DNA from 4 places in the Brevibacillus nitrificans genome. Region 3 is predicted to be linked to each of the others. Evidence: riboswitches for the same ligand, from Rfam matches in the RefSeq annotation. Region 3 holds a riboswitch; each other region holds the start of a gene.

Region 1 (4,337 bases), on a different contig from region 3:
ACTTGATAACCATTATCACTCATATTCTTCTGTTTGTCAATGAAAATAATAATAATTTTAATTAAGAAGTAATTACTAGCTAGTCTTGATCATTTGAAGAAGGAATATACTTGCGATTTGGTCTTTTTTCATAGGCAACCCATCCCGCTCGAAGTAGCTATTCTATATAACAGAAATACTATTTACGAAAAGCTACTGACCTATTCAACGAAATGAATGATCTGAATCACGATAAGACGAGAGACGGGAAAGCTTATTCTCCGTCATTGGGCATGGAGAATGGTCCATGCCTTTTTTACTGGAAAAATGCAGATTTTATCGGCGATAGGTCGATAGTTTCTATTCTGGGGGGGACGGCAGGATAACGAAAGATTCCACTAGAATGATCAACCAACAGTGGTATCCAAGGTTCCGTAATAGAATGTGTTGCTATATGCCACTCGGTATTGCCTGGTAATGCGAAAAGGAATTCAACGTAACGCCAATGGAAACGACTCAAGAGGAGGAATTACGTATGCAATTTCACTTTTATGTAGGGAACGACAATGGGAATAGCGAGCATGACATTTTCGTTGACGGAAGGCTGATTCAGCAACCGAATGTGAATTGTGCAGTAGATGGACTTCCCTGGAGTGAAGAACAGTCTCCGGAAAGCATTATGAAAAACCTCCAGGATCAACTGATTGTCACCATTGATTCACCTTCTGCACGACCAGGAATGTATTACATTGGAAAGTTCGCGTTAGATAGCGGTGAGTTACTGGATACCATGCAGGTTGGGATTGATTACAAATATGATGTGGACTTGCCCATCGTAAATACATTGGGACAGATCGCGTCAGTAGCTGTACAGAAAGTATTTGAAGAAGACAAGGGAATCCCTGAAAATATCGACGTATTGGTGGATATGGCGACAGCGCTTCCGATTACTCAGCATACAGACGAAGCATCAGCCAGGTTTGAAAGAAGATTTATGGCGGGGCCTCACAATGTTACCGTTCACTTGGGGAAATTACGGGTGACCGTCAAAGTTATATTCGACTTTACAAAAGTAGTCCCTGAAGCGACGCCTGTAACCTTTGCCCTTCAGAAAGACGAGGAAGGGAATTGGAGAGAGGGCGATATTTTCAACGAGTTCGCCCAAGCCTATGCGTTGCCCGAAAACTTTAACGGCAGCTATTTTAAAGACAAACGGATTTTGCATACAGATATCGGAGACGGTTCTACGGAATATCCGATCACGGAAGGGAATAAGCTTCTGCGGCAATTCGTGCATGGAAGCAATCACGGAGCGGGCTATGCCATTGAAGAAGCTTTAGATGAATTCAATCGACTGATTCATTTGCCAGATAGTCCTCGACAATTCTTTAGTGACGTCATAAAAAATCCGAACCATAAATACCATTCCAAGGCGATTAAGACCTTGCGAAGACCGCTCGAGGGACAGGCTAAACAAATCATTACGCATATCAGAAAGCAGCTGACAAAAGCGAGAAACGAAATCGACGTGATTTGTGTGTATGGCGGGGGCAGTATTCTCATGCGTTCCATTCTGCATCCAATGCTTAGGGAGCTATGCGAGGAGAGGGAAATCAAGCTGTTGTATATTCCGCCTCAGTACGCGGTGACGATGAATGCGAAAGGATTGGATGCCTTTGTGCGGGGGAAGATTTACGAAGCACTAAAGGAAAGAGCCAGACAAGCCGTTTAGGAGTGCGCCATGAAAAAGCCTAAAAAGCCAGGGGATAACATTAGTATTAAAACAAAAAAGAACGAATCTCCTCTTATTGTAGAGTGGATCAATTCCCAAACGAATTTGATGGATTCCATTCGCTATCTCATTGAAAATGAAGTGGTCGCGAATGGGATTCGAAATTTACAAAACCATATTCCAGCAGAAAGACAAAATGAGCTTTTGATTGCGAATCTTCCAAATGGCAAGCGATCAGAGGAAACCGTTCCCGTAAAGGAAGCCGCATTATGGAAGAAACCGGAAAAACGAATCCCCGATGATGACATTGATGATGAAGACATCGAGTCGTGGACATGAAGCTTTTCAGGGCCGTGCCATGCGAAGTAATACTTTGTATGAGCAAGTAATCCTTAGGGAGAGAAAGGACCATTTCCATTTACTTTCATCAGAAGTCAGGTTGACACAAGTAACGCATCATTGTACACTTTCAACATAATTAAATAAGACCTCACTTAAATCAGTGAGGTAGAGGCGCGATGTTTAACAGTCCTTTGCGGAGCTTGAGACGCTGTGATGCTAGGGAGAAGGAAATGTCGCCGAAGCTTGTAATATGCTCGGTATTACTTGCTGGGTCTGCAGTTAAGAGCTGCAGGACTGTCTCAATAAATTGTCCCGATTTATTGAGTTGTGCTATCTCATTTGGGTAAAGAGAGGTTTTTGGGTAACTGCGCATTTCACGCGGCCTGAGACAATCTCAGGTCGCTTTTTGCTTTGTAAAAATACTAAAATTTTTAAAGAGGGGTAATCATCATGAAAAAACAGTCTACATTTTTGGCAGTGTTTCTATCAGCAATGGTAGCTTTAGCAGGATGTGGTTCGAGCACGACGAGCAGTCCGGCAGCCGCACCAGCAGCGTCCGACAATACATTCAAAGTTGGTTTGGAAGCAGGTTACGCTCCTTTTAACTGGACGCAAATGGACGATTCCAATGGTGGCGTGAAAATTGACGGCAACGCCGAATTCGCAGGCGGCTACGATGTAGAAATCGCGAAAAAGATTGCAAAAGGCTTGGGCAAAGATTTAGTGATCGTGAAAACCGAATGGGATGGTCTGGTACCAGCTTTGACCTCCGGCAAGATCGATGCGATCATCGCGGGTATGTCTCCAACGGCCGAGCGTAAACAAACTATCGACTTCTCGGACAACTACTATAAATCCAATCTGGTTATGGTTGTGAAAAAAGGCGGAAAATACGAGGGAGCTACCTCGATCCAGGATTTCAAAGGGGCGAAGGTAACGGCTCAATTGAACACCTTCCACTACTCTGTAATCAATCAAATTGAGGGCGTCGCTCAGGAGCCTGCGATGGACAACTTCCCGGCAATGCGCGTGGCACTGGAATCCGGTATGATTGACGGTTACGTTTCCGAGCGTCCAGAGGCAGTGAGTGCTTCCTCGGCAAACCCTAACTTTGCCATGGTTGAGTTTAAAGATGGATTTAAAACATCCGAAGACGATACAGCGATTGCCGTAGGGGTACAAAAAGGCAGCGAGCTGACCGGCAAAATCAACGAGATTTTGAAAGGCATCTCCGAGGAAGAGCGCACAAGCATCATGGATGCGGCGATCAAGAATCAACCAGCAGCAAAATAACCCGACTCCCCAAAAACCGGCTGCACGATCCGCAGTCGGTTTTATCACGGGATAGGTCCAACATGTAAGGGCGGAGTGTAGCCGAGTTTTCTAATTAAGGAATGGAGGAGTAAGATGAGCTTTGAGTGGATTGTAAAAATCGTCTCCGATAACTGGCCGATGTTCCTGCGCGGAGCGGGGATGACCCTTCTCGTCGCCTTGCTCGGTACGATTGTAGGGGCCATCATTGGTCTCTTGGTTGGGGTCATCCGTACGATCCCTGTACCAGAACGCGGCCCTAAACGTGTGGTTCTCAAACTGGTTAATGCCATTCTCTCTATTTATATTGAATTTTTCCGTGGAACGCCGATGATCGTTCAGGCGATGGTCATTTATTACGGCTCTGCCTTGGCATTCGGATTCGATATGGACCGGATTTTTGCGGCGATCTTTGTCGTTTCGATTAATACAGGGGCGTATATGGCCGAGATCGTTCGCGGCGGTATCATTTCCGTTGATAAAGGTCAGTTTGAAGCGGCACAAGCCATCGGGATGAATCATGTGCAAACGATGTGGAATGTCGTCTTGCCGCAGGTGATTCGCAATATCCTGCCGGCAACAGGGAATCAGTTTGTCATCAATATCAAGGACACTTCCGTATTGAACGTGATTTCTGTTTCAGAATTGTATTTTACAACCAAGTCGATCGCCGGAAACAACTTCCGCTATTTTGAATCGTTCTTTGTCGCATGCGTCATTTACTTTATCATGACGCTGATCGTAACCCAAATTTTGCGCTACATCGAAAGAAAATTGGACGGGCCTGACAGCTATACGATGGTGGGCTTGGAGACAGCAGGCAAGAAATAACCGAGGAAGGAGGGCACAGACATGGAAACGATCATTGATATCCAGCAACTAAAAAAATCCTACGGGAATCACGAGGTCTTAAAGGACATCCATTTCTCCGTTAAAAAAGGTGAAGTGGTCACCATCATTGGTTCGTCGGGGT
Region 2 (4,337 bases), on a different contig from region 3:
ACGCCTCCTGTGCCGGACTGGACGTTTTCAGCTGGCGCGCAAACACGGCAAGGAAGTGATCGACATCTTCTTTGGTGAGTGTAAGCGGCGGCAGCAATCGAACGATCGTCTTTTGCGTAACGTCGACCAAGATTCCTTCTTCGAGCAAATGGCTCTGCAGACGGCTTGCTTCTTCAGGCGTGACAGATAGCGGGATCCCAACCATCATGCCCTTTCCGCGCAAGGCTTGAAGCTGCTCGGGAAGCCTTGAACGCAAATCCTCCAAGCCAGACCACAGATACTCGATCACCTCAGCAACAGAAGAAGCGAAATCTGGGTCAAGCAGTTCGTCCATCACTGCATTCCCAAGTGCAGCCGAAAGGGGCGATGGAGCAAATGTCGTACCGTGATCACCTGGCTTGAACTGGTTCATCAGCTTCGTTCCAGCGATCACCCCACCGAGAGGCAATCCGCCACCGACACCTTTGGCGAAGAGAATCAGGTCTGGAGTCACTCCTGCATGCTGATAAGCAAAAAGCTTACCGGTGCGACCCATGCCTGTTTGAATTTCGTCCATGGCAAACAACATGCCTTCTTCCCGGCAAATCGCTTCTACTTCACGTAGGAACGATTCTGTGAGGGGAACTACACCACCGGATCCAAGCACGGGTTCCATCAAGACAGCTGCTGGCTTGGCTTCGCGACAGATGGCTCGAAGCCCCTCTGTATCTTCTGCGTCCAGCTCATATACCGGAAATGCTGGTTGCGGGAAATCCTGATAGACATGGGCTTGTCTGGTCAGACGAACCGCTCCAAGCGTGCGGCCGTGGAAGCTGTTGCGCAGAACAACAATTCCTTCGCGACCTGCCCCATCCGTTTTCGTCCATTTGTGGATCAGTTTAATCGCCGATTCAGTCGCTTCTGCTCCCGAATTGGTGAAAAAGACTTTACCCGCAATGGTGTTCTCAACCAATCGCTGGGCCAATCGAATGGCTGGCTGGTTGAGAAACACGTTGGAGATATGCAAAAACAGATCGCCCTGCTCATGCAAAGCTCTCAAAACACGGGGATGGGAATGTCCGAGCACATTGACCGCAAGCCCGGTAAACAAGTCAAGATAGCTTTTGCCATTGGTGTCGTACAGGTAGTTTCCTTCGCCTTTTGCTATCGCAATGGGCAACCGCTTGTATGTGGATACAATGTATTGTTCATCAAGTGAGCGCCAATCCATGTTCCTGCACCCCTTACAGCTGACGTAGCTCCTGCTTGATTTCTGTCTTGGAACGAGTTTTTTCGTCGATTTGTTTGATCACACGCGCTGGTGTACCCGCTACGACTGTGTACGGTGGTACGTCTTCGATCACGACTGCACCTGCTGCTACCACTGCGCCTTTTCCTACGCGGATTCCTTCGAGGATGACTGCATTCGCGCCGATGAGAACATCGTCTTCAACCACAACCGGCTGTGCTGATGGTGGTTCGATTACGCCTGCAATGACAGAGCCTGCTCCGATATGGCAGTTCTTTCCGATTGTGCCACGGCCGCCTACTACGACGTTCATATCGATCATGGTGCCTTCACCGATCACTGCACCAATATTGATCGATGCCCCCATCATAATAACCGCGTTGTTTCCGATGGTTACTTGGTCGCGGATGATGGCACCTGGCTCGATGCGGGCTTGAATGCCTTTGGTATCCAGTAATGGAATCGCGGAATTGCGACGGTCACTTTCAACTACATAGTCTTCGATTTTCTCAGCGTGTTGAGCGAGTACCGGCTCGATTTCTTTCCACTCACCGAACACCACGCCAGTATTACCTGTGATGAACGCTTTTGCACTCGCCCCAAAATCGATACCTTCCAAATTTCCTTTTACGTATAGTTTCACAGGGGTTTTCTTTTCGCTTTTTTGAATAAACGAGATAATTTCATTCGCATCCATCATGTTCACAGGTAGTTCCTCCTTTTAGTCAAAACCATTTGAAAAATGTATGGCAAAGGCCGCTTCCCAATACGTAAGGGCGCATCGTTTGCCTGATGTAAATAAGCATGCCACATACATCCTTATTTACTAAAAAACCACTTTCAAAACAAGTTTTCCGAAGACGAAAAAAAGCAATGAGTGCATGCGCCAACTCATTGCTTTCGATATCTCGGCAGCAAATCGTAAATAGCGCTCCACAAGAGCCAGCCGCTCTCGTGACAGGATGATCATTTTTTACGAGCACCCCAACCCTTGTTATTCAGGGGAATAACAAAAGCTTCGGCGCCTTAGCCTTTCCTTCCTTCCCTGCCCCCCGACAGATTGCGAAAAGATGTACTATTCCTCAGCGCACCTCTATTTAGACTAACTTTATTGATAATTTCACTTAACTCTACCAAAATCGCATCGGTGTGGCAACAGTTTCTGAGAAAGAAAAATCCTTATTGACAAAGAGAATCATTTTCATTAATTTGTATCTGAGAATGATTTTCATTATCTGATTGGAGGACATCGAATTTTATGGCAAACATTTTGATGGTTTACGCAAGCATGTCTGGAAATACGCAAGAAATCGCGGAAGCAATCGCAGAAGGCGTTCGTTCCACGGGCGCTACGCTCGAAATAAAAGAAGTATTTGACGCAACAGCACAGGAGCTGGAATCGTACGACGCGATTCTACTTGGGGCATATACGTGGGGAGATGGAGAGCTTCCGGATGAGTGCATGGATTTTTATGACGGCATGGATTCCATCAGTCTTGCCGGCAAAAAAGTCGCCGCTTTTGGTTCATGCGACTCCGCATATGAGCATGTCGGTGCCGCTGTAGATATTTTCTTGCAAAAAGCACGTGAATGCGGTGCGGAAACACCTTTGGAAGGTTTGAAAATCGAGCTCGCCCCGACACCTAAGGAAGTCGAGGTTTGCAAAGCCTTTGGCGTATCCTTTGTTGAGCTGCTTGGTTAGTTCGAACGCTCCCATCCTTTACAGCAGAAAGCGCATATGATAAAATTTCCCTCCCACATTTTTTGTTTGAGGAGGAAGAACCCTTGCAACTACATACGGATTCCATTTATTTGCGCCCTCTGCAAGAAAAAGACGTAGATGAGCTACTCGAACTGCGTGTACGAAATCATCCGTTTCTTCAGCCTTTTGAGCCGATTCGCCCTGCTTCCTTCCATACCCGCGAAGGCCAACAGGAGCAAATCGAACAGTCTATTCGGGATTTTGCCAATGATCGCGGCTTTGCCTTCGGAGTTTTTTTGCAAGAAAACGAGCAAATGATCGGAAGGGTCGCTTTATCCAACGTAGTGCGAGGGGTATGGCAGAACGCTACATTGGGCTACTTCCTCGATCAATCGCACAATGGCAAAGGGTACACGACACAGGCTGTTAAGCTCGCCTTGCAATTCGCTTTTACAAAAGCCCAATTGCACCGTGTTCAGGCTGGTGTGATGCCTCATAACGTAGGCTCGATCCGCGTGCTGGAAAAGAACGGGTTCCGCTATGAAGGAAAATCTTTACGGTACCTGAAAATCAACGGTGCCTGGGAAGACCATAACATGTATGCCATTACGGCTGAAGAGTGGACTTTGTAACGTCCACAGCCTCTTCGGCCTGTCTCAACCGCTCCAGGATGCGCCTCTTGCGGTACAGCATCATCCCCGCTTCGGCGACATCCTGAACGGTGGAGCGATTGAGGTAGGCACCAAAAAGGATTCCTGCGATTGGAACCAGCTGAAACAGCTTCTTCCACCCGAAATTCTCCGTATAGGTGACCACGACCTCTCGCCATCCCTGCAGCTGGGCCATCACATCCTTTTGAGCCGCCGGATTGTCAAACTGCGAAAGCTCTTCGAGAATCGCCTTTTTTCCGACGATATCAGAAGAAGCAAACTGCAGACATTTCACGACAAACAAACGCTCCCGCTTTTCCTCAGGACGATAGCCGTAGCTGAGCGCCATCTCCTGCAAAACCTTCAACGAGGTACCCAGCAAAAGCGGTATATCCAGAGCAAGCGTAAAAATGCCGCCGATCCCCGTAGTGGCCCCCTGTACAGTAGCAAACGTAGAGCGCGACTCACTCAGCTCTCGTGCTACATCATCCATCAGTTTTACTGGAGCTTGTGCTGCCACATAAGCCACCTCACCTGAGGGCTGTCCTGCCCCTGCCATTCGCGAGCGAAACCTGCTATACACCGCTTCGTCTTGAACCAGATACGATCCGCCTGTCTCCAAAAAGACAGCCATCTCGTCAACGGCTGTTCCTAGCTTTTCCCGAACGAAATTCGGCGTGATTCGATCTAGCAGAACGAAAGGAAGGCGTCCAAGCTTTTCCCAAAACCAGAGATCCTTTTGCTCGCTCTCCCATTT
Region 3 (4,337 bases):
AAAGCGCGTTATTTTGGCCCATACCCGAATGCCGGGGCAGCTTCCGAAGTGAAAAAGCTGCTGGATCGGCTCTATCCACTGCGCAAATGCCGGACGATTCCAAAGCAGGTGTGCCTGTACTATCATATGGGGCAATGTCTCGCGCCCTGTATTCAGGACGTCGCAGAAGAAGAAAACCAACGGCTTGTAGAGGAAATCAGCAAGTTTCTCGATGGCGGGCATGAGGAAATGAAGCAGCAGCTGACCGGAAAAATGCACGAGGCTGCCGAAAACATGGAGTTCGAGCGAGCAAAGGAATTCCGCGATCAGATCATCAGCATCGATGCGGTGATGGAAAAACAAAAGGTCACCATGATGGATACAGTGGATCGGGATATCATCGGCTATGCAGTAGAAAAAGGCTGGATGTGCGTACAGGTCTTTTACATGCGTCAGGGCAAGATGATCGAGCGGGATACGACTTCCTTTCCTTATTATGGTGACGAGGCAGAGGACTTCATGTCGTACGTCAGCCAATTTTACTACGACAAGCAAAATGCCTTGCCAAAAGAGATTTTGCTTCCGGAGAGCAGTGACCCGGATCTGCTGGCAGAATGGCTAGGTGTCAAAGTCCACGCACCGAAGCGCAGCAAAAAGCGCGAGCTCGTGCAAATGGCGTCGGAAAATGCGCGGATTGCCCTGCAGGAGAAATTTGCGCTGATGTCCAAGGACGATGCTCGTACGATTCAGGCTGTTCACAACCTGGGTCATATTCTCGGGATTGGCACACCAAACCGGATTGAGGCGTTTGACAACTCGAATATTCAGGGGACGGAGCCCGTGTCTGCGATGGTTGTCTTTACGGAAGGACGACCCGATAAAAAGGAATACCGCAAGTTTAAAATCAAAACGGTGGAGGGTCCGGATGATTACGGCTCCATGCGTGAGGTCATCAGACGCCGTTATTCGCGCCTTTTGAAGGAAGATGGCCGTATGCCTGACCTGATTGTGATCGACGGCGGAAAGGGCCAAATAAGCGCGGCTATGGACGTGCTGGAAAATGAGCTGGGCCTTTACATCCCCGTTTGTGGTCTCGCCAAGGATGAAAAGCACAAAACCGCACAGCTGATGTTCGGTGATCCACCTGAACCGGTAGAGCTCAAGCGCGACAGCTATGAGTTTTACTTGCTGCAGCGCGTACAAGACGAGGTGCACCGGTTTGCCATTACGTTTCATCGTCAGTCGCGTTCGAAAACGATGCTGTCCTCGCAGCTCGACGAAATCCCGGGAATCGGGGAAAAGCGCCGCAAGCTGCTGTTCACTCACTTTGGCTCCTTGAAAAAAATGCGGGAAGCTACGGTAGAAGACTTCAGGCAGCTGGGGATTGGCGACAAGCTCGCAAAAGAGATCATTTCACATTTGCGCAAGCTGGAATCGTAATAGGCTGACAAAAAGGAATTGAACCTCACGCATTCGCATGATATAATGCGATTCAAACAGAATAGTAAGCCTCACTTCCATTATGGAGTGAGGTAGAGGCGCGAAAACCAAGAGTACCTCCCTGAGATCGGGAATCTGAGAAGGGTATGGGAAAGGGGAATTCGCCGAAGTGTGGAGATGGACCCGCCTCTCTCCATGCTGGGTCTGCATTGAACAAATGCAGGACTGTCATCTGCGCAATCACCAGTTGCCAGATGGAGAGCTATCTCACGGTGTGTCAGTGTGAGTCATGATGAATGGTTTTGTCATGCTTTGCTGTCCGCGTGTATTGGAAGGGAGGAACCGGGATGTCGAAACAATAGACAGCGGCAGGTGCTATCCTCGTCGGTGTCTTTTTTACTAATTGCGAATGTCATAACTTCATGAATAGTCTGCCTGATCAGAACAGGAAAATGTCAGGAAATGGCGTAAATGTAATAATACGCATGTAGAAAAAATAGAAACCATACGAAACCATATAGGAAACGAGAGAATAGGAAAAGGGAGAGAAGCCAGCATGGGGTTGATCGTGCAGAAATACGGAGGCACCTCCGTTGGTACCATTGAGCGTATTTTGCGAGTAGCGGACCGGATTATCAGCTATAAAGAAGAGGGACACGATGTCGTTGTGGTAGTCTCTGCCATGGGAAAATCCACAGATGTCTTGGTGGATATGGCCAAGCAAATTACGGCTTACCCGTCGGAGCGGGAAATGGATATGCTGTTGACCACGGGGGAGCAGGTATCCATCGCGCTTTTGTCGATGGCTTTGCATACGAAAGGCTACGATGCCATTTCGCTGACTGGCTGGCAGGCCGGTATCACCACGGAATCGATTCACGGGAGAGCGCGAATCCAGCAAATTGATGCCGCCCGCATTCAGTCGGAGCTGGGGCGTGGCCGCGTCGTTATCGTGGCAGGCTTCCAGGGCCTCAGTGAAGAGGGCGAGATCACTACGCTCGGCCGCGGTGGTTCGGATACGTCAGCAGTGGCTTTAGCAGCCAGCTTGAATGCTGAGAAATGCGAGATTTTTACAGACGTGTCCGGTGTGTACACGGCTGATCCACGCGTCGTTCCGGCAGCTAGCAAGCTCGACAGCATTTCCTATGACGAGATGCTGGAGCTGGCGAATCTCGGAGCTGGTGTGCTGCATCCGCGTTCAGTAGAAGCCGCAAAAAAATACAAGGTACGGCTGGTGGTCCGCTCCAGCTTTACCGCTGAAGATGGTACGTACGTAGAGGAGGTTGCCAACATGGAAACAGGAAGAGTGGTAAGTGGAGTCGCTCACGATGAAGATGTTGCGAAAATTACGGTTGTCGGGATGCCTGCGAAAGTAGGAACCCTCTCTCGCCTTTTCAATACACTGGCAGATCATCAAGTCAATGTAGACATTATTATTCAAAGCTCCTACGATGCAGCCGTAACGAACATCTCGTTTACGTGCGCATCCGATGATTTGAAGAAGGCGCTGGATACCCTGGCAGCCCATCAGGAAACGCTCGGCTTTGAAAAGGTGGATCATGAAGAAGGCTTGACGAAAGTATCGATCGTCGGCTCCGGCATGATCAACAATCCAGGTGTTGCAGCTGAAATGTTCCGCGTTTTGGCTGAACAAGAAATTTCTATTAAAATGGTATCCACTTCTGATATCAAGGTTTCATGCGTGATTCCAGCTCATTTGACAGAACTCGCTGTTCGCAGCCTGCATTCGGCTTACGGACTGGACGTAGCCGAAACCGCTGTCGTACACGGACTGTAGGCTTTTGAATTCGGCGATGCGGCTATACTCCCCTCTTCCCTGTCTGGGAAGAGGGGTTTCCCATGTTTGATGCCATCGAGGATTTTAATGGGATGCCTCAATGCGTATTTCACTCTCGCCTTCCAGCAAGAGCTGAGCAGTCGTTTCCTTCCCTCTCCACTGTTCGACCGCCCCTGCGACGATACCGCATTCTAGCGAAAGAGCGCGGCTTTTTCGCTGCTCGGACATATAGGGGAAGATAGCGTGAGAGAGCTTGAAGAGGATGCGTGATTCCGACTCTTCCAACAAGTCGAGCTGTCCCAAGCCTAGCCGTATAAAGGGCATAATGATCCCGTTTGCCGATTGGATGGGAATCTTCCCTCCGATGTCTTTGCCGAGCCAATAAAGGATAGGGCTTTCGCTTTCACCGAGCAAGGTGTGGGTGAGTGCTTCTCGCAAGACGTGATAGCCGAGATAGGGCATGTTCATGCGTTCGGCATATGCGATAGACTTTTGCGGCAGTAAAGCGGACAGTTGATCCGTCTCTTTCATTCTGCTTCCCTCCTGTCTGTACTAGATTATGAGGAACCTGCTTTTGTTATGACAGAATAATAGGAAAATAACGCCGATAGAAAAGTATGATCTATCAATGGATTTAGTCTATTAACTGTCTTGACGCTCCCCGAGTACAGGAGTACAATTGTTTTGGTCAAAGTTTTGCCCAACTTTTTTTCGTGTTCTGACACATTTCGACGCATATAGACATTGTGGTGGAGAGAACTATGTCATGTCTAATGGATGATCCAATGGGTTAGGATATGGGGGAAAGGTCTATTAAAAGAGCGTTACATACATTGAAAGGGGGACCATAGTATGGCGAAAGGCAATAGCTTTCTCAGTCACAAGCTACACTCACTTCTCGGATTATTTCCTATCGGGCTGTTCCTGCTGTTCCACTTGACAGCAAACTATCAAGCAACCCGCGGAGCGGAAGCCTTCAACACTACGGTCGGCGCGATTGAATCCGTTCCAATTCTTCTTGTAGTTGAATTCGTTTTCATCTACATCCCGATCCTGTTTCACGCGATTTACGGTATCTACATTGCTTTCCAGGCAAAGCAAAATGTAGGGAACTTCGGCT
Region 4 (4,337 bases), on a different contig from region 3:
CGCCGATGGTCGGAGCGAGCTTTTTCCCTCAGCTGATCGGACAGTTTTGCGATCAGTATCCAGGGATTCGTCTGGAGCTGTTTGAAGCGGGTTCCCATAAGGTAGAGGCGGATGTGGACGCAGGCATTCTCGATTGCGGAGTGATTCTGCTGCCGGCGAAAGAGGACGTCTTTGACTACTATTCGTTCGTGAACGAAAACATCATGCTGGTTGTGCATCCGTCTCATCCTTTTGCGGATCGGTCCGAGGTGCCGTTCAGCGATTTGGAGGGAGAGCGGTTCCTGCTTTTTCAAGAGGACTTCGCACTTCATAACCGGATCGTGGATGAATGCGTGAGGGCGGGCTTCCATCCCCACGTCGTCTACAAAAGCTCCCAGTGGGATTTTCTCAGTGAAATGGTCGCCGCCCATATCGGGATCACCCTTTTGCCCGAAACGATTTGCAGCGAGCTGGACACCGATCGTTTTCGCATCCTTCCGTTGGTGAATTCCTCGCTCAAATGGCATCTCGGGATGATTTGGCGGAAAAACGCCTACCAGTCCTTTGCCATGCGAGAATGGATCCGCTTTTCGCAGGAGAGCCTGCCTGCTCGCTATACGGCCAAATGATCAAATAAAAAGCTCCTGGTCAACCATTTCAGGGAAGTGGGAGACCGGGAGCTTATTTCATCCAGGAAGAATTTATCAGATTCTTAGCCAGGTTTTCTAATGTTAGTGGGTGTTCTCGTCCATGCTGAAGTCCACTTTCTCGAGGGGAACCAGCTTGGTCTTCTTGCTGAACTTATACACCAGCCAGACTACGAGGAACAAAGGCAAACCGATGTAAGAGACCATAGCGCCGTTCCAGTCGATGGCCTCCCCTGTAAACGCCGTGTAGTTTTGACCGACAATGACTACACAGCAGATGATGAAGGCGAAAATCGGGCCAAACGGGAACCATTTCGCACGGTAAGGAAGCTCGGACAAATCGCGTCCTTGGGCGAGGAGCGCCTTGCGAAAGCGATAATGGCTGACTGCGATTCCGAGCCAGGCGATAAAGCCGGACATCCCGGAGGCATTCAGCAGCCACACGTACACAGCGCCTTCCCCGAAGAGCGAGGATAAAAAGGCGAGTGCCCCGACGAGGGCGGTCACGATCAGCGAGTTGATCGGAACACCGCTGCGGGTTACCTTTGCAAACCATTTGGGAGCCTTGCCTTCTTTGGCGAGGACCCACAGCATTCGGGTCGAGGCGTACATTCCTGAGTTTCCTGCCGACAGGACGGAGGTAAGAATGACTGCATTCATAACCGAAGCAGCGAAAGCAAAGCCTGCCTTTTCAAACACGATGGTAAAAGGACTAATGGCAATATCGGTGATGTCCCCACTGATCAGATTCGGGTTGTCGTACGGTACCAACAATCCAATGATCAGGATCGCCAGGATGTAGAACAGCAGGATGCGCCAGAAGATTTGGCGGATCGCTTTGGGGATGCTGTGAGCCGGATTTTCACTTTCCCCTGCTGCGACACCGACCAGCTCTGTACCTTGAAAAGAGAATCCGGCGATCATGAAGACGCCGAGAATCGCCATGTAGCCGCCGTTAAAAGGCGCTTCTCCTTTGGTAAAGTTGGTGAATCCGACTGCCTGTCCGCCCATGATGCCGAAAATCATCAGCACACCGATGACGATAAAGACGATGACTGTAATGACTTTAATCAGAGCAAACCAATACTCCGACTCACCGAAAGACTTTACGGATAGGGCATTGATAACAAACATGAGGACGAGGAACAGGGCGCTCCAGATAATCGACGGAACATCCGGCAGCCAATACTTCATGATCAGGGCAGCTGCCGACAGCTCGACGGCGATGGTAATCGCCCAGTTGTACCAGTAGTTCCAGCCGAGCGCAAAGCCCAATGACGGATCGACAAAGCGAGTGGCGTACGTACTGAAGGAGCCGGAGACAGGCATAAAGGCTGCCATTTCCCCGAGGCTGGTCATCAGGAAGTACACCATGATGCTGATGGCGATATAGGCTGCCAGAGCTCCGCCAGGACCTGCCGTATGAATAGAGCCGCCGCTCGCGAGAAATAGTCCTGTACCGATGGAACCGCCGATGGCAATCATCGTCAGATGGCGAGCTTTGAGGCCTCGTTGCAATTGATTGTCTGACATTCTTGTGATGCACGACCTTTCTCTGGGGTGTTTGGAGACAGGGAGGACAAAAACAAAAAAACCGCCTCAAAGCCAAAGAATGGCACAGGGCGGTATTAGCCAATCCCCACCATGTCTTCACTGAAGATAGCGCACCACGTTTGCCGGGCAAGCAAACGTGACAGTTCTGTCCCTTTCGAGAACAGACCCAGCCCATGTGCACAGCGATGCACAGTGGACTTCGGCGGTTTTTCCCTCTTCTGTAGTCTTAGATTTCGTCTGAATCTCGTACAGAATACTATAAAAGCCGCGACCTCTATCCTCACCGTGAATGATGAGGATGATTATATGAAATTGATTTATTCATAAACTATATAAAATTTTGCAGCAGGAATCAATTAGAAAAAATCGGGATCGTTTCTACAGGAAGGTTCGCTTTGCAGGCCAGGAGCCTTGCAGCTTGCGGATTTGAATGATTTGTCCCGTGTGAAAGGCATCGTGCAGCATAATGCTCATGACGCTTTGGCTGGCGGGAATGGAAGGCAAAGCTTGATCGAGATCTTGTTCGCTCAAGGAAGCCAGCTTTTCCTGAATCTGACGATGCACAACCTCCATGCGCTGCATTGTTTTTTCCCAAGCCTCTTCGTCCTCGGCACCACCTGAAGGCACAAACGTATCGTCATTGGTTTCTGCCGAAAGGGGAAACTCCGTGCCCAAGAGTCGGTGCAGCAGTCGTTCTTTGAAGAACAGCAGATGACTGACCGTTTCCCAGATCGTGTTCGCTGCTTCGCCGGTTGGTCGCCAGCTTGCCTGGGCAGCCGTCACGCCAGCTAGTGCATCGCGCAAAGGGGGATACCAGTCTTCCTGTTCATACGTATACAGCCAGTTTTGCAATAGCAATTCTTTTCGACTCATTTGTCCATCCTCCTCGTCTGTAAAACAGATTGGTGCAGCGGTATAATAAGGCAAAGAAACAAATGTGTGTAACCTACGAAATATAATTTGGTAGTTACAAATAAAAACATATCATAACCGAATACTGGAAACAAGAGAGAAATCAAGCGTGTGGAAAAGAGATGGGGACTGCAGAAATGGAATGGTTATGCATTGATTTTTTGAATAGTGACTGGCGCGATTGGCGTGGTTCTGGCCGCAGTGAAAACAGGCTGGAGAAGGAGGAATGGGTGGCTGATTTTTTGCAGCAGTGGAATCTGCAGGCGCCTTTGCCTGTCGAGCCAAAAATGGGAGCCAGGCTGCTGAATTTGCGGGAGTGTATGAGACGGATGACGGAGTGCACGGTTCGCGGGGAAGCCGTGGCCCCAGAGGATCTGGAGGCATTCAATCAGGTGCTTGCTCTTGCGCCTTTTTACCCGCGTTTGCAACATGACGAGGGGGGCTATCGTTTGGAAGAGGTGACCCCTGTGAATGGCTGGGAGCTTGTCATGTCTCGAATTGCCCGTTCGTTTGTGGATCTGCTCGTACATGAAGAAGCCAGCCGGATCAAAATATGCGACAATCCTGATTGTCAGTGGATCTTTTTTGATGAGAGCCGCAACCGCGTACGGCGCTGGTGCGACGACAAGATGTGCGGAAACATCATGAAGGTGCGACGGTTTCGTGAACGGCAAAAGGAAAAAGAAAAAGGGTGAGGCGCAGCTGCGTTTCGCCTGAAGATAGACCTTGTTTTCAGACTATTAAAATATCTCGTGCTATACTCGCTAAAAAGATTTCTCAGGGAGGCTCCGATGAACCAACGCGTGCTCTGGCTGCTATCGATCGCTCAGTTTCTGTCCATGCAAGTCTGGTTTAACTTTTCTGCCATTATGCCTCTCGTTCAAGAGCAGTGGCAGCTCTCCTCCACACAGTCTGGGATCATCGTTGCGACCTTTCATCTGGGCTATGTGCTTGCCGTTATTTTTTACAGCTTTGCCAGTGATAAGTACAACCCAAAATATTCGTTTGCCTACGGCTCATTGGTGGCGGGAATCAGCGGGCTGCTGTTTGCGGCCTTTGCAGAAGGCTTTTGGTCGGCGATGATTTTACGCCTGCTCTCAGGGATCGGGATTGCAGGTGTGTACGTGCCAGGGATGAAGATGGTGGCACAGCTGTCCCCGCCAGCTTCGCGTGGAAAAGCGATGGGGATCTTTGTGGGCTCCCTCGTGGTTGGATCGGGATTTTCTTTGTTTGTCTCGGGCGTTC

Evidence for each region. A riboswitch is a leader RNA that binds a small molecule or an ion and turns the genes downstream of it on or off. The one in region 3 is predicted to bind lysine.
Region 1: another riboswitch for lysine. It lies ahead of EDM59_RS26410 (transporter substrate-binding domain-containing protein); the one in region 3 lies ahead of EDM59_RS17045 (aspartate kinase).
Region 2: another riboswitch for lysine. It lies ahead of dapD (2,3,4,5-tetrahydropyridine-2,6-dicarboxylate N-acetyltransferase); the one in region 3 lies ahead of EDM59_RS17045 (aspartate kinase).
Region 4: another riboswitch for lysine. It lies ahead of EDM59_RS13575 (amino acid permease); the one in region 3 lies ahead of EDM59_RS17045 (aspartate kinase).

The regions. Positions count from the first base shown of each region.
Region 1 is NZ_RHHU01000018.1:191,981-196,317, reverse strand. Features, by position in the region: gene EDM59_RS26420 (ParM/StbA family protein) at 515-1,711, shown strand; gene EDM59_RS26415 (hypothetical protein) at 1,721-2,050, shown strand; lysine riboswitch at 2,212-2,394, shown strand; gene EDM59_RS26410 (transporter substrate-binding domain-containing protein) at 2,504-3,346, shown strand; gene EDM59_RS26405 (amino acid ABC transporter permease) at 3,461-4,195, shown strand; gene EDM59_RS26400 (amino acid ABC transporter ATP-binding protein) at 4,217-4,337, shown strand, end outside.
Region 2 is NZ_RHHU01000001.1:142,370-146,706, forward strand. Features, by position in the region: gene EDM59_RS00700 (aspartate aminotransferase family protein) at 1-1,210, opposite strand, end outside; gene dapD (2,3,4,5-tetrahydropyridine-2,6-dicarboxylate N-acetyltransferase) at 1,224-1,934, opposite strand; lysine riboswitch at 2,147-2,332, opposite strand; gene EDM59_RS00710 (flavodoxin) at 2,487-2,930, shown strand; gene EDM59_RS00715 (GNAT family N-acetyltransferase) at 3,014-3,562, shown strand; gene EDM59_RS00720 (EcsC family protein) at 3,537-4,337, opposite strand, start outside.
Region 3 is NZ_RHHU01000010.1:729,532-733,868, forward strand. Features, by position in the region: gene uvrC (excinuclease ABC subunit UvrC) at 1-1,419, shown strand, start outside; lysine riboswitch at 1,505-1,692, shown strand; gene EDM59_RS17045 (aspartate kinase) at 1,976-3,217, shown strand; gene EDM59_RS17050 (DUF2507 domain-containing protein) at 3,302-3,748, opposite strand; gene EDM59_RS17055 (succinate dehydrogenase cytochrome b558 subunit) at 4,070-4,337, shown strand, end outside.
Region 4 is NZ_RHHU01000009.1:43,518-47,854, forward strand. Features, by position in the region: gene cidR (cidABC operon transcriptional activator CidR) at 1-608, shown strand, start outside; gene EDM59_RS13575 (amino acid permease) at 711-2,159, opposite strand; lysine riboswitch at 2,279-2,465, opposite strand; gene EDM59_RS13580 (DinB family protein) at 2,559-3,053, opposite strand; gene EDM59_RS13585 (CGNR zinc finger domain-containing protein) at 3,230-3,787, shown strand; gene EDM59_RS13590 (MFS transporter) at 3,884-4,337, shown strand, end outside.